2 regions of the Pradoshia sp. D12 genome follow, and region 2 is predicted to be linked to the other one. Evidence: a T-box and tRNA genes for the amino acid it is inferred to sense, from the RefSeq annotation. Region 2 holds a T-box; the other holds one or more tRNA genes.
The links. The T-box of region 2 lies ahead of trpS (tryptophan--tRNA ligase). A T-box ahead of a tRNA ligase gene usually reads a tRNA of that ligase, here a tRNA-Trp.
Positions count from the first base shown of each region.

Region 1: it encodes a tRNA-Trp, which carries the amino acid that the T-box ahead of trpS (tryptophan--tRNA ligase) is inferred to sense. The anticodon was not compared.

Region 1 is NZ_CP044545.1:647,483-654,355, forward strand. It holds rRNA gene F7984_RS03145 (23S ribosomal RNA) at 1-7, shown strand, start outside; rRNA gene rrf (5S ribosomal RNA) at 140-256, shown strand; tRNA gene F7984_RS03155 (tRNA-Asn) at 268-342, shown strand; tRNA gene F7984_RS03160 (tRNA-Ser) at 348-439, shown strand; tRNA gene F7984_RS03165 (tRNA-Glu) at 458-532, shown strand; tRNA gene F7984_RS03170 (tRNA-Val) at 541-616, shown strand; tRNA gene F7984_RS03175 (tRNA-Met) at 644-717, shown strand; tRNA gene F7984_RS03180 (tRNA-Asp) at 723-799, shown strand; tRNA gene F7984_RS03185 (tRNA-Phe) at 816-891, shown strand; tRNA gene F7984_RS03190 (tRNA-Thr) at 937-1,009, shown strand; tRNA gene F7984_RS03195 (tRNA-Tyr) at 1,021-1,104, shown strand; tRNA gene F7984_RS03200 (tRNA-Trp) at 1,113-1,186, shown strand; tRNA gene F7984_RS03205 (tRNA-His) at 1,196-1,271, shown strand; tRNA gene F7984_RS03210 (tRNA-Gln) at 1,324-1,398, shown strand; tRNA gene F7984_RS03215 (tRNA-Gly) at 1,406-1,480, shown strand; tRNA gene F7984_RS03220 (tRNA-Cys) at 1,489-1,562, shown strand; tRNA gene F7984_RS03225 (tRNA-Leu) at 1,570-1,651, shown strand; gene codB (cytosine permease) at 2,035-3,309, shown strand; gene codA (cytosine deaminase) at 3,293-4,558, shown strand; gene F7984_RS03240 (ABC transporter substrate-binding protein) at 5,662-6,873, shown strand, end outside.
Region 2 is NZ_CP044545.1:981,802-988,674, reverse strand. It holds gene opp3C (oligopeptide ABC transporter permease) at 1-713, opposite strand, end outside; gene opp3b (oligopeptide ABC transporter permease) at 713-1,642, opposite strand; gene F7984_RS04890 (peptide ABC transporter substrate-binding protein) at 1,768-3,423, opposite strand; gene F7984_RS19680 (DUF3899 domain-containing protein) at 3,783-4,163, shown strand; T-box leader at 4,211-4,449, shown strand; gene trpS (tryptophan--tRNA ligase) at 4,496-5,485, shown strand; gene F7984_RS04875 (YjbA family protein) at 6,015-6,776, opposite strand.

The DNA of each region.
Region 1 (6,873 bases), 330 kb from region 2:
TAACCAAATGAATCAAGCATACTTGCCAAACTTACATTATCCAGTTTTGAGAGAACGAAAAAAAGATAAAATTTCTTTAAAATTTCTCTTGAAAAATGTCAGAAATACGATATAATAATAAATGTCGCTGACAAAATCGTCTGGTGACGATGGCGAAGAGGCCACACCCGTTCCCATTCCGAACACGGAAGTTAAGCTCTTCAGCGCCGATGGTAGTTGGGACGCGAGTCCCTGTGAGAGTAGGACGTCGCCAGGCATTATAATTATTCCGCAGTAGCTCAGTGGTAGAGCATTCGGCTGTTAACCGAACGGTCGTAGGTTCGAATCCTACCTGCGGAGCCATAAATGGAGAGCTGTCCGAGAGGTCGAAGGAGCACGATTGGAAATCGTGTAGACGGTCAACGCTGTCTCAAGGGTTCGAATCCCTTGCTCTCCGCCATAATAACTCACAATAATTGGCCCCTTGGTCAAGCGGTTAAGACACCGCCCTTTCACGGCGGTAACACGGGTTCGAATCCCGTAGGGGTCACCATTTAATGTGGAGGATTAGCTCAGCTGGGAGAGCATCTGCCTTACAAGCAGAGGGTCGGCGGTTCGATCCCGTCATCCTCCACCATAAAAACTAGTATCACACTCACATTGGCGCGGGGTGGAGCAGTCTGGTAGCTCGTCGGGCTCATAACCCGAAGGTCGCAGGTTCAAATCCTGTCCCCGCAATAAATGGTCCGGTAGTTCAGTTGGTTAGAATGCCTGCCTGTCACGCAGGAGGTCGCGGGTTCGAGTCCCGTCCGGACCGCCATTTACATAATGAAGTTGGCTCAGTAGCTCAGTCGGTAGAGCAAAGGACTGAAAATCCTTGTGTCGGCGGTTCGATTCCGTCCTGAGCCACCATTATTAATTAAAATTTAACAGATAATGATTTTTCCTAAATATTATGCCGGTGTAGCTCAATTGGTAGAGCAACTGACTTGTAATCAGTAGGTTGGGGGTTCAAGTCCTCTTGCCGGCACTCTTAATATCGGAGGGGTAGCGAAGTGGCTAAACGCGGCGGACTGTAAATCCGCTCCTTCGGGTTCGGCAGTTCGAATCTGCCCCCCTCCACCATTCATTATAGGGGCATAGTTTAAAGGTAGAACAGAGGTCTCCAAAACCTCCAGTGTGGGTTCAATTCCTACTGCCCCTGCCAATAAATATGGCGATTGTGGCGAAGTGGTTAACGCATCGGATTGTGGTTCCGACATTCGTGGGTTCGATTCCCATCAGTCGCCCCATTTTTAGATTAAACTCGAATAATAGCTTATACTAACTAATAAATTTAATTGTTGGGCTATAGCCAAGTGGTAAGGCAACGGACTTTGACTCCGTCATTCGTAGGTTCGAATCCTGCTAGCCCAGCCAACTTAATGCGGAAGTAGTTCAGTGGTAGAACATCACCTTGCCAAGGTGAGGGTCGCGGGTTCGAGCCCCGTCTTCCGCTCCAACAAATTTGGCGGCATAGCCAAGTGGTAAGGCAGAGGTCTGCAAAACCTTTATCACCGGTTCAAATCCGGTTGCCGCCTCCAAAATCTTGCCGGTGTGGCGGAATTGGCAGACGCGCACGACTCAAAATCGTGTTCCGTGAGGAGTGTCGGTTCGACCCCGACCACCGGTATCATCAGATTAATTCTTGCCAAGATTAATCATTAAAAAGACTCCCAAATGTTGAATTAAAACATTTGGGAGTCTTTTTTTGTATAAGAGTAGCAAATCGAAATAGATACCGGAATCTTTATACATTCCCTTCAAATCCCTCCATCTATTACCATTGGACTATCTGAGATAATCTGTTAATATAGATTTAATTTAAATTGAGAACCTTTAAGAGCAGTCCAGAGAGGCTGACAAGGTGGGCGATACTTTGTTTGGAGAACGTATTTATACACATAATATATTATTGTGTGAATAATACGGTTATTTCTGACACCTTCCACTTGTCACTTTATGGCAAGTGGTTTTTTTTTGCTCACCAAGACTAATAACTTGGGAGGAAACAAAATGCAATTAAAAGACAAAGATTTTTCATTTCAATCAGTACCTGAAGCAAAACGTAACAGCTTTCTGAAAATGCTTGTTGTTATGCTTGGTTTCACATTCTATTCAGCAAGTATGTGGGCTGGTGGATCATTAGGTGAAGGATTAACATTTATGCAGTTGATTGGTGTCATCTTATTAGGAAACCTTATATTAGGAGCATTTACCGGTGCATTAAGTTATATTGCAGCAAAAACAGGATTATCGACTCACTTACTGGCACAATATAGTTTTGGTGAAAAAGGAGCATATATCTCTTCATTCATGTTATCTGCAACCCAAGTCGGATGGTTTGGTGTAGGGCTAGGAATGTTTGCCTATCCGGTTTCTAAATTAACTGGCCTCCCACTGGTACCGATTGTCATCATTACAGGGATTTTAATGACAGCAACTGCTTATTTCGGTATGAAAGCTTTAACAATCTTAAGTTTTATCGCTGTACCGGCTATTGCGATTTTTGGATCAACGAGTGCAGGAATGGCCATTTCAGATATGGGAGGAATGGAAGCGCTCATTGCTTATAAACCTGAAACTTCATTAACATTAGCAGCAGCTTTAACGATTACAATCGGTTCATTCATTAGTGGTGGTACATTAACACCCGACTTTGCACGCTATGCAAAATCAGGAAAACATGCTGTAACAACAACTGTCATTGCCTTTTTCTTAGGAAATACATTAATGTTCCTATTTGGTGCGATTGGTGTAATAGCAACTGGTCACAATGATATTTCAGATGTAATGATTTCACAAGGCTTACTATTGCCGGCTGTTTTAGTGCTCGGATTAAACATTTGGACAACAAACGATAACTCCCTGTACGCATCTGGACTTGGTTTTGCAACCATGTTCAAGAAGCCAAAGGTATTTATGGTTATGATGAACGGTACGATTGGTACGGTATTTGCCATCGTACTTTATAACAATTTCACAAGCTGGCTGACATTCCTAGGATCCACTCTGCCGGCTATTGGATCAATTATTATTGTGGATTTCTTCTTTATCCAAAAAAGACAATATATTCAGTATGAGCAGGCAAACATTGCAAAAGTACATGTTCCAGCCATCATTGCATGGGCTGTTGGTGTCATCTCGGGGTTAACATTGCCGGGAATCGCTTCACTAAACACATTATTGATTACAGGAATTGTTTATGTAGTTGCTGTTAAGCTAATGAAAACAACAGTTGTTACGGTAAGGGAAGAGGAGGTAGGATGCTATTATGAAAAAGTGGGCTAATGCTGCAATCTTTGGAAGAGAAGGCCTTTGGGATTTACTAATAGAAAATGGTTCATTTTTAAAGATTGTTGAGGCAGGTACAGGTGAATTTGACAGCTGTGAAACAATTGATCTAAGTGGAAAGCTGGTTTGTGCGCCATTTATTGAACCTCATATTCATCTAGATACTACTTTAACGGCAGGCCAACCACGTTGGAATGAAAGTGGGACTTTATTTGAAGGTATTCAATGTTGGTCTGAACGCAAAGATTCCTTAATAAAAGAGGATGTAAAAGAGCGTGCAAAGAAAGCCCTTAGCTGGCAAATTGCTAACGGAATAGGTGCTGTGCGTACACATGTCGATACAACGGATCCTTCTTTAGTAGCATTAGAAGCTATGCTTGAAGTGAAAGCAGAAATGAAAGACTTTGTTGATTTACAAATTGTCGCTTTCCCGCAGGAAGGTCTAATATCTTATCCAAATGGGTTGGAGCTAGTAGAGGAAGCCTTAAAAATGGGTGCTGATATTGTTGGGGGAATCCCTCACTTTGAATTTACGCGTGAAGACGGAGTTCAATCGGTTCGCGAGATTTTTAAATTGGCCATGAAATATGACAAGCCGATTGATATTCATTGTGATGAAATTGATGATGAGCAGTCTCGCCATGTGGAAGTTGTAGCACGTGAAACGATTATGAATGATTACCAAGGTCGTGTTACAGCAAGTCATACGACGGCAATGGGATCTTACAATGATGCCTACGCATATAAATTAATGCGTGTACTTAGACTTGCCGAATTGAATTTCGTAGCAAATCCATTAGTGAATATTCATCTGCAGGGGCGTTTTGACACGTATCCAAAACGTCGTGGCTTAACACGCGTAAAAGAGCTTGATCAAAACGGATTAAATGTTTGCTTCGGTCATGATGATATTATGGATCCTTGGTATCCAATCGGAAACGGGAATATGCTTCAAGTATTGCATATGGGCTTACATGCTTCACAGTTAATGGGCTATAGTGATATTGCAAACAGTTTACGTTTTGTGACTGGTAATAGTGCTAAAGCATTGAACCTTAAAAATTACGGTATTGCAGAAGGAAATCCAGCAAACTTCGTTGTGCTGAATGCGGAAGATGGTTACCATGCCCTTCGCCTGCAAGCAGAGATTCTATACTCTGTTCGAAACGGTAAAGTGATTGCTGAAACGAAGCCTCGCGAGACGAACATTTTTCTGCAAGGTCAAAAGAACATTACCTTTATGTAAGTAAAAGTGAAGACTATCATCAGTTAATGAACTGCCCCTGAAACGGTAGACACGGATTTACCTCTTCAGGGGATTTTTTGAGTGAATGTATATGATGAACAACGTATTGAAGCGGTTAAAAGATACATAAATGGCTCTGAAACATAAGAGAAAGTTCGAAAATGAAATTAAACACGGGAGTTATCAAAAAACGAAATTTATATATGAAACGTAGTGCCATCTTCCGGATTGTGGAAAATTCTCGAAGCAGGTAGGTTAATCTTAATGAAATATAAAAAAGCCAAGGGCAAATTCTTAGCTTTTTTTCCGATTATTGAGTGGGATGGATGGCTGAGAATTCTTTTTTGATTTGTATGATTGCTTTAGTTTTTTCTCCTTTTGTTACCTCGGATGATAAAGAACCAGGGCCTCCACTACGTTCATAATAGACTTTCCCATCAACCTCTCTCTTTTTCTGATTATCCTCAAAATATATTTCAAATTTAACCTCATCATTTTCTGGTAATGTATTTTCATAATAGTAAATATATAATTCTTTTGCTTAGTTCGCTTTCAATTTCTATAAAAGCAACTACAGTGGGATATCCACCACTTCCTGTAGGTCCATAGGGGAAAAAGACTCCATAATCAAAATTCTTATCGATGATCTTAGTAATTTTCTTTCTAATTGAGATTGATTCATAGAAGTTATGTTTTTCATATCTTCCTTAATGAACGATTTTATAATTATATTTTATCAAAATGAAGGATTCTCTCGCATTAGAAAATGGAAAATAATAGTTTTAATGATGTTCGTAACTGAATTCAGATTAATTGACGATGAGTAAGGTATATGAATGTTGGACATTTACTCACTATTCGCATGATTAGTAGTAATCGAATGGAACGTTATTCACCGAGTTGTTTGTATAATATTCAAAATATTAAAAAAGTAAGTTGACTTGTACAAACGAGTGGAATATGATGGTAAAAAATGAATACGCTTACAATAATAGAGCTTGTTTTAAAAGAGTAGAAGACTAAAGGAGGTTATAAATAGCTTGTAATTTAAAGGATTGACTAGGTTCAAATGAGTATAAACCATAAAAATTGAGGTGTATAGAATGAGCGTGTTAAGTGCTGGTAAACGTAAGATAATGACTCTTGTTTTGGCATTAATACTGGTTTTGTCCTTTTCATTGGCTGGCTGTAGTTCAGGTGACTCCCCTTCTGATGCTAAAACAAAAGATGGAAAAGCTCAATATACCATGTGGACATTTGTACAAGTACATGCTGATTATTGGAAAGATGCAGCTGAAACCTGGAATAAAAATCATCCTGATGAACAAATTAATTTGAAAATAAATGTTCTTCCTTTTGATCAGATGAATCAAAAGTTACAGGTAGCATTAAATTCTGGTAATGGTGCTCCAGATATCGCGGACGTAGAAATTGGACAATTCGCTAAATATACAAAAACAAACAAGCCTCCATTTGAAGATATTACAAATGAAGTAGAACCATATAATGAAAACTTAGTAAAAGGACGCACAGATAATTATACGGTAGATGGCAAAGTCTATGGTCTGGATTATCATGTAGGGACAACTCTTGTTTATTACAATATGGATATCATGAAAAAAGCGGGGGTAGATCCATCCACTATTAAAACTTGGGATGACTATGTGGAAGCAGGGAAAGTGGTTAAAGAAAAGTCGGGTATATATATGACTTCTGTAGAAACAAGTTCCCAATTTGTATATACGGCAATGGTTGCTCAACAGAAAGCAGATATGGTAAGAGATGATAAGTCTATTTTATCCGAGGAAGCCAGTGTAACTGCTGTACAAACTCTTCAAGATATGGTCTACAAACATAAAATTGCTAAAACGGCAGAAGGCGGCCATCAAGATGTTGAAGAATATTATGCAGCCTTTAATAAAGGTAAGTATGCTTCAGTGGTCATGCCAGCGTGGTATATGAGTCGTATGGTAAGCTTTATGCCTAAATTAAGCGGAAAAATAAAAATCCAGGGTTTACCAATATTTAAAGAGGGAGATCTCCGTTCGGCGGGACTTGGAGGAACAGCTACAGTTGTCACAAATCAAGCGCATGATAAAGATTTACTTAAGAAATTTGTAGTTGAATCCAAGGCCAGTGAAGAAGGATCTATTAAGACTTGGACAATACTTGGTTTTGATCCAATTCGATCAGATGTATGGCTGAGTCCTGAAATGGAAAAACCGAACAAATACACAGATTATTTCGGAACTGATATTTTTAAACAAATGGCAGTATTGAAGGATGAGGTAGGAACATTAAGTTTTACCCATAAT
Region 2 (6,873 bases):
GAAGCCAAAACATACTCCTGATCTCTTAATTTCAGGAATTGCCCCCTAACCATCCGAGCCATTCCTATCCAACCGGTTATAACCATGGCGAGTGTAATCGAAATTACCCCAGGTTTTTCGAAAATTAGGATCATTAAAATAACAACAATTAGATATGGAATACCGACGAGCACTTCAATAATACGCTGCATGACAGCGTCAATTCTGCCTCCAAAGAAACCGGATATCCCTCCATAGGTTACACCAATGAAAAACTCAATTACGGCTGCCAATATAGCGATATACAAGGAAATCCTTGCGCCGTACCAAACCCTTGTCCATTGGTCACGCCCTAAATCATCTGTACCAAACCAGTGATATCTGTCTTCAATACCATTTTTTTCATAGACATTCACACCATTTTTATCTGTACCATCAAATGGAAGCCAGCTGATATTTTCCAACCCCTGAACACGAGGCGGCAATTTAGAATTTGCTATGTCCTGTTGCTTATATGTGTAACCAGACGTCATTGGTGCAAAGATTGCTAAAAGACCGAAGATCACAACCATGACAAGTCCAAAAATTGCACCTTTATTTTTAAGTAAATGTCTCCATGCATCCTGCCAAAATGTTAGGCTGGGGCGAACGATTTTCTCTGCTTCATGAGATTCTTGCCCTACAACCTTAAATAATTCTGGAGAAAGGTTTTCTGTCTTTAGATTATTTTCCATTATTTTTTCCCCCCAGCAAGGCGGATACGAGGATCAACAATTCCATACATGATGTCCACCAAGAAGATTACAAGAATAAATAGTGCACTATAAAAAATCGTAGTACCCATAATGGTTGGATAATCATTCATATTAATAGAGTTAACAAATTGTTCCCCTAATCCAGGAATAGCAAAGATTCGTTCAATTATTAGTGTTCCAGTCATAATATTGACAGCCATTGGTCCAAGAATCGTAATAATTGGAATCAATGCATTTCTTATACCATGCTTAAATACTACAGCTACACCAGATAAACCCTTTGCTTTTGCAAGAGTAATATAATCCGATCCCATAACTTCTAGCATTTCAGACCTCATAAAACGAGCGATGCTTGCTATAACCCCAGCGGAAAGCGCCAGTGTTGGCAAAATCGTATATTCGAATCCATCCCAGAAAGCAACCGGGAAGATTTGATTTTCAACGGCTAAGAAATACTGTAAAAATCCTGCAAAAACGAAGGATGGGATCGAAACACCCAGGACAGCAATAACAGTGGCACCATAATCTATCCATGTATTATGACGCAGTGCAGCAGCTATTCCTAACATTAGGCCAACAATCGTTCCAAACAGCAAAGCTTGAAAACCCAGATGGGCAGAATTTGGAATCCGTGTAGCAATTAATTCTGTAACCGGTCTGTTGTCATATTGGAAAGAAGTACCTAAGTCCCCTTTAACTAAATTTGTCATATAAGTGACATACTGCTTCGGCACTGGGTCATTCAGTCCATATTTTTCATAAATAATCTCTTTTTGTTCAGCAGTAAGCTTTTCCTGATTTTTCAGCGGAGATCCCGGCAGCATTTTCATCAAGAAAAAGGTAGCAGTTGTAATAACAAATAAAGTAATAATCATATAGAATATCCGTTGTAATGTATATCGCAGCATTATTAGCCCCCCTTTTTCAGTTTTTGGCAATTGTTTTTCTATTCTGAATTTTCTCCCATAACTAGGGAAAAGGAGAGCACATGGCCATTTCAGGCATGCACTCTCCCATTCAGGCACACGAGCTATTATTCCTCGATTGATACCCACTTGTAACTGTAATCTCCGCCAAAGGCGTGGTTGTATAGATTTTTAACTTTATCCTTCGATAGGAATGAAAGTCCGCGTTGATAAAGTGGGCTGATGGCCGCATCTTCTTCAATTAGGATTTTTTCTGCTTTTTGAAGAGCTTCCCAACGTGCTGGCAAATCACTTAATAATGTAGATCCAGCTTCTTCGACCAATTTGTCATACTCAGGATTTGAGTATCCCATTTGGTTATGAGCTCCATCAGTTACGAACATATCGATGAAAGTCATAGGATCTTGATAATCTGGACCCCAACCAGCATAAGAGAAGTCATAATCACCTTTAGATTCTAATTCAAGTTTTTGCTTGAATGGTTGTTGCTTAAGGCCAACTGTAAGTCCTGGAAGAGTAGTTTCAAGCTGTTCTTTGATATACTCACCAGTTTTCTTAGCAGAGTCACCATCATAATTCAGCAATTCGAGCTCAACTTTGGATTCGCCGATTTCTTTCAAGCCTTGTTCCCAAAGCTTTTTAGCTTCATCTTTATTTGTAACGTTCATATCTCCGTTAGCTTCACGGAAATCTTTTCCGTCCGGACCTTTAACAAAATCACTTGGTACCAAGTAGTATGCAGGTACAGATCCATTATTTAAGATTGTTTTTACAAAAGCATCTTTGTCATAAGCCATATCAATTGCTTTACGGATATTAACATTTGCTAATGCTTTGTTCTTTTGGTTATAACGAAGGAAGTATACAGAAGTATCTTTTTCCGTACCGAATTCTTCGCTATCTTTGTAGTTATCAACGTTTTCAGCAGTCAATCCTACACGATCAATTTTACCTGTTTCATATAAGTTTACGGCTGTGTTAGTATCTTTTACGATTTTAAAATTGATTGTTTCGAGCTTTACAGTATCTTTATCCCAGTATTGATCATTTTTAGAAAGTGTGAAACTTTCTTCATGTTTCCACTCAGACATCGTGAATGGTCCATTATAAAGTGTTGTATCTGCTTCAAGACCAAATTTTTCGCCTTGTTCTTCAACAAATTTTTGATTTTGTGGCATGAATGTTCCGAAAGAAAGTAGAGATTGGAAATAAGGGATAGCATTTGTTAGTTTAATTTCAAGAGTGTAATCATCAAGCGCTTTAGCACCTAACTCTTCCACTTTCTTTTTACCAGTGTTGATTTCTTCAGCATTTTCAATTACATACATCATGTATGCATATTCAGCAGCAGTATCAGGATTTACAGCTTTTTGCCAAGCATAAATGAAATCGTGAGCTGTTACAGGATCACCATTTGACCATTTAGCATCTTGGCGCAGTTTGATAGTGAAAGTTTTTCCATCTTCACTTACTGTTGGATCTCCCTCAGCAACACCTGCAACAACTTTATCTCCCTCACCTAAACGGTAAAGACCTTCCATCGTATTGTTCATAACGTTGAAAGAAACAGAGTCAGTAGCCATTACAGTGTCCATAGACGGAATTTCAGAAGTTTCCACTAAGTTAAGTACTTGTTCAACGTCTTTCTTGCCTTCACCTTTATCATTGCTACCTGTCTCTTCGTCTCCGCCGGAACAAGCTGCAAGGAAAGTGCTCAAAGCAAGAATCATTACAAGAAATAATGAGATTTTTTTTGCTTTCATACTAGTAAATGACCTCCCTATTTTTTACTCTTCTAATTTTCAGAAGATTTCGTAACCAATCATAAAACGTTTCAGAATTTTTTGCAATCATTTTTTTACATTTTGTTTACGAACATATGTCATTTCGAATACAAAAATTAACAACAAACCTTGATACACCAATGTCTGGGTAAAATATCCTATAAAAACAAAAAAATTATATTTTTCAGATAATTCCAACCAGAAAAGCATATTTAATTAAAATGAAACGTTATGAATATAATAAAATTTTATAAATAAACTTGCAACTTTTAATTTTTAAATTATTGGTATAAAATTTAAATACACTTTATAAAACAACTTATATTCGGAGGAAACCCATGAAGTCTTCACCAAAAAAATTTCTTTTATTAAACGGTATCAGCCTTCTAATTTCAATTATCTATTCAATTAATATAAAAAGTCCCTTTCTGCTTTCATTGATTGATAGCTATTTTATGATAGGCCTCTTTTATGTTTGTGCCGGCGCTCTCCTATATGTAATAGGAGGAGGTTTCTTTTCTTTCTTTTCCTACTCGTTTAAAAAATTCTGGAAAATCAATTCAAAAAAAGAAGAATATATATCTGAACTAGAAGGCGATTCTAAAGATAAAGGCCCGAATATGGAGGTACTTACCTTTTCCTGGACTAGCCCTTTACTTTATGCAGGTATCTTTTCATGTGTCATTACCTTTATTTGCTCAATTATTTTCTTTGGATAGTTGCTTTTCTAATCAGGTTTAAGTAGAATATCATTACTTAATATTTATTATAGGCTATGACAAAGAGTAGTAAGGTAGTACAAGGTTTTCAGAGAGTTTGTGGTTGCTGCGAACAAACAGCCCGTATACCTGAATGGACTTTTAAGCCTCCTGTAGGAAAAATGACAGTATGACAGGACGTTTGCCCGCGTTACTGGGCAAGAATATCTTTTTGGATATTCCTGAGTGGTTTATGTATAGAACGTAAACAATTAGGGTGGTACCGCGAATCCCATTCGTCCCTTTTAATAGTGGAGACGAATGGGATTTTTTATATTGAAAGGAGAATGAAAATGAGTATTATTTTTTCTGGCATTCAGCCAACCGGTCTGGTGACCCTTGGTAATTATATAGGAGCATTACGGCAGTTCGTAGAATTGCAAAATGATTCCCATTGTTACTTTTGCATAGTTGATCACCATGCGATTACGGTTCCGCAGGATCGCCTCGAACTAAGAAAGAACATTCGAAATCTTGCAGCCCTTTATCTGGCTGTTGGGATTGATCCTGAGAAAGCGACAATTTTTATCCAATCTGAGGTTCCCGCTCATACAGAAGCCGGATGGATTATGCAATGTAATACTTCTATTGGTGAACTTGAGCGAATGACTCAATATAAAGATAAATCTAAATCACAGGTATCTGTTTCAGCCGGTCTTCTGACTTATCCTCCATTGATGGCTGCTGATATCCTTTTATATCAAACCAACATTGTTCCAGTAGGCGATGATCAAAAACAGCATGTTGAATTGACACGTGATATTGCTGAACGCTTCAATAAAAAATATGGAGATGTCTTTACAATCCCTGATATCCAACTACCTGCTTCAGGGGCGCGAATCATGGCTTTACAGGAGCCAATCAAAAAAATGAGCAAATCCGATCCAAATAAAAAATCAACTATTTCTTTATTAGATGATCTAAAGCAGGTTGAGAAGAAAATCAAGAGTGCGGTTACGGATTCAGAAGGAATCGTGAAATTCGACAAGGAAAATAAACCAGGTATTTCAAACCTTCTATCCATTCACTCTGCACTAAGCGGTGAAAGCATAGAATCCATTGAAAAACGCTTTGTAGGTAAGGGATATGGAGATTTTAAAGCAGAGGTTGCCAATGTAGTGGTTGAAACACTACGACCTATTCAGGAACGTCATCAGGAATTACTGAATTCCCCTGAATTGGATGAAATCCTCGACAAAGGAGCTCTCGAGGCAAATAAAGCTGCTAATAAAACATTACGAAAAATGAAAAACGCAATTGGTTTAGGTCGTAAAAGAAGATAAAGATTGTTCTAAATTAAAGTGCTGAAGCTAGATTTGTATTGAATCTAGCTTCAGCACTTTTTTATTATATTCGACTTCAGGGCCTAGGAACTCGAGTCATAAGCAAATACTCTGCGGAGGCCAACAGGATGTTGGTCACAAAGACGTTGCCACACGATGTGGCGCTTTTAGTCTTCGTTCCTTAAGTTAGTTTCAGCTTTTATTCAATCTAGCTTCGGCTCCTAGCTCCTCGAGGTCATAAGTGTAGCCACTACGGAGGCCAACAGCATGTTGGTCACAAAGACGTTGCCACACGATGTGGCGCTTTTAGTTTTCGTTCCTTAAGTTAGTTTCAGGTTTTTATTCAATCTAGCTTCGGCTCCTAGCTCCTCGAGGTCATAAGTGTAGCCACTACGGGAGGAAAGAGCGCCTCCCTACGTGCCTCCTCTTATGCTTGTCGGAGCTGAACAGTCGCCTCAGCTTTTTACTTAATCTAGCTTCGGCTCCTAGGAGCTTGAGTCATAAGCTTTTTATATAAAAAAACCATCCATTACAGCATGGATGGTCGATCTCCTACTTCTATTTCCCAGAGCTTTTCGAAAAATGGTTGGCCTTTTATTAAACGTTCACATAACATGGCGTGTTTTTCTGACCAGCCTATCTTCATTTCCGAGTATAGCTTGTGCCATATTTCATCAAAATCCATTTTTAAAACTGTTGAATATTGTTCAGGCGCCCATTCTGTATACCAATAACGAATTTCAGCTGTATTGCTTGAACTTTTTAATTGATCAAGTACCATGAACAATAATTGCTTTAATTGACGTTCCTTGCGTGTTAACCCCAGCATAAAATCAGGAGATGGGGAAAGGATATGATACTCTTTCTTCTGATAATCTGTAATCATTGACTGATAGTCATACTGATGCGCATCCACATTACGTACCATATCATAAGCCAATTGCTCCTGCCTTGGAATTAATCTACTCTTTCGGATTGGTATGGTGTATCCTATCGTATCAATAGCAATGATGCCTGTCCCATCTGTAGCAACAAAACAATAATCCATCGGAAGTCTTTCATGATTCTTCCGAATATACGCCTTCTTATAAACATCCTGTAGAAGACTTGAAGGCAATTCCAATAAATCATTTTCAATGTAGTGAAAAAGAACCGGCTCCAACTTCAAAAGCGGAACCTGGTCAAGTAACTCAACCGTATCCTCTTTCCTCCACTCGTGAAAGCTGCAAATGTTATAACTGTTTTCTTCACCTTCAAACCAATTTACCCAAACATCATGGAGATACAACATTCCCGAATATCCCTCACTTCTATCCTATTTGTCAATCATTATAGGCAAGTTTCCTGTAAAATATTCCTTGTATGAGTGGCAAATTGATTTTCTTTGC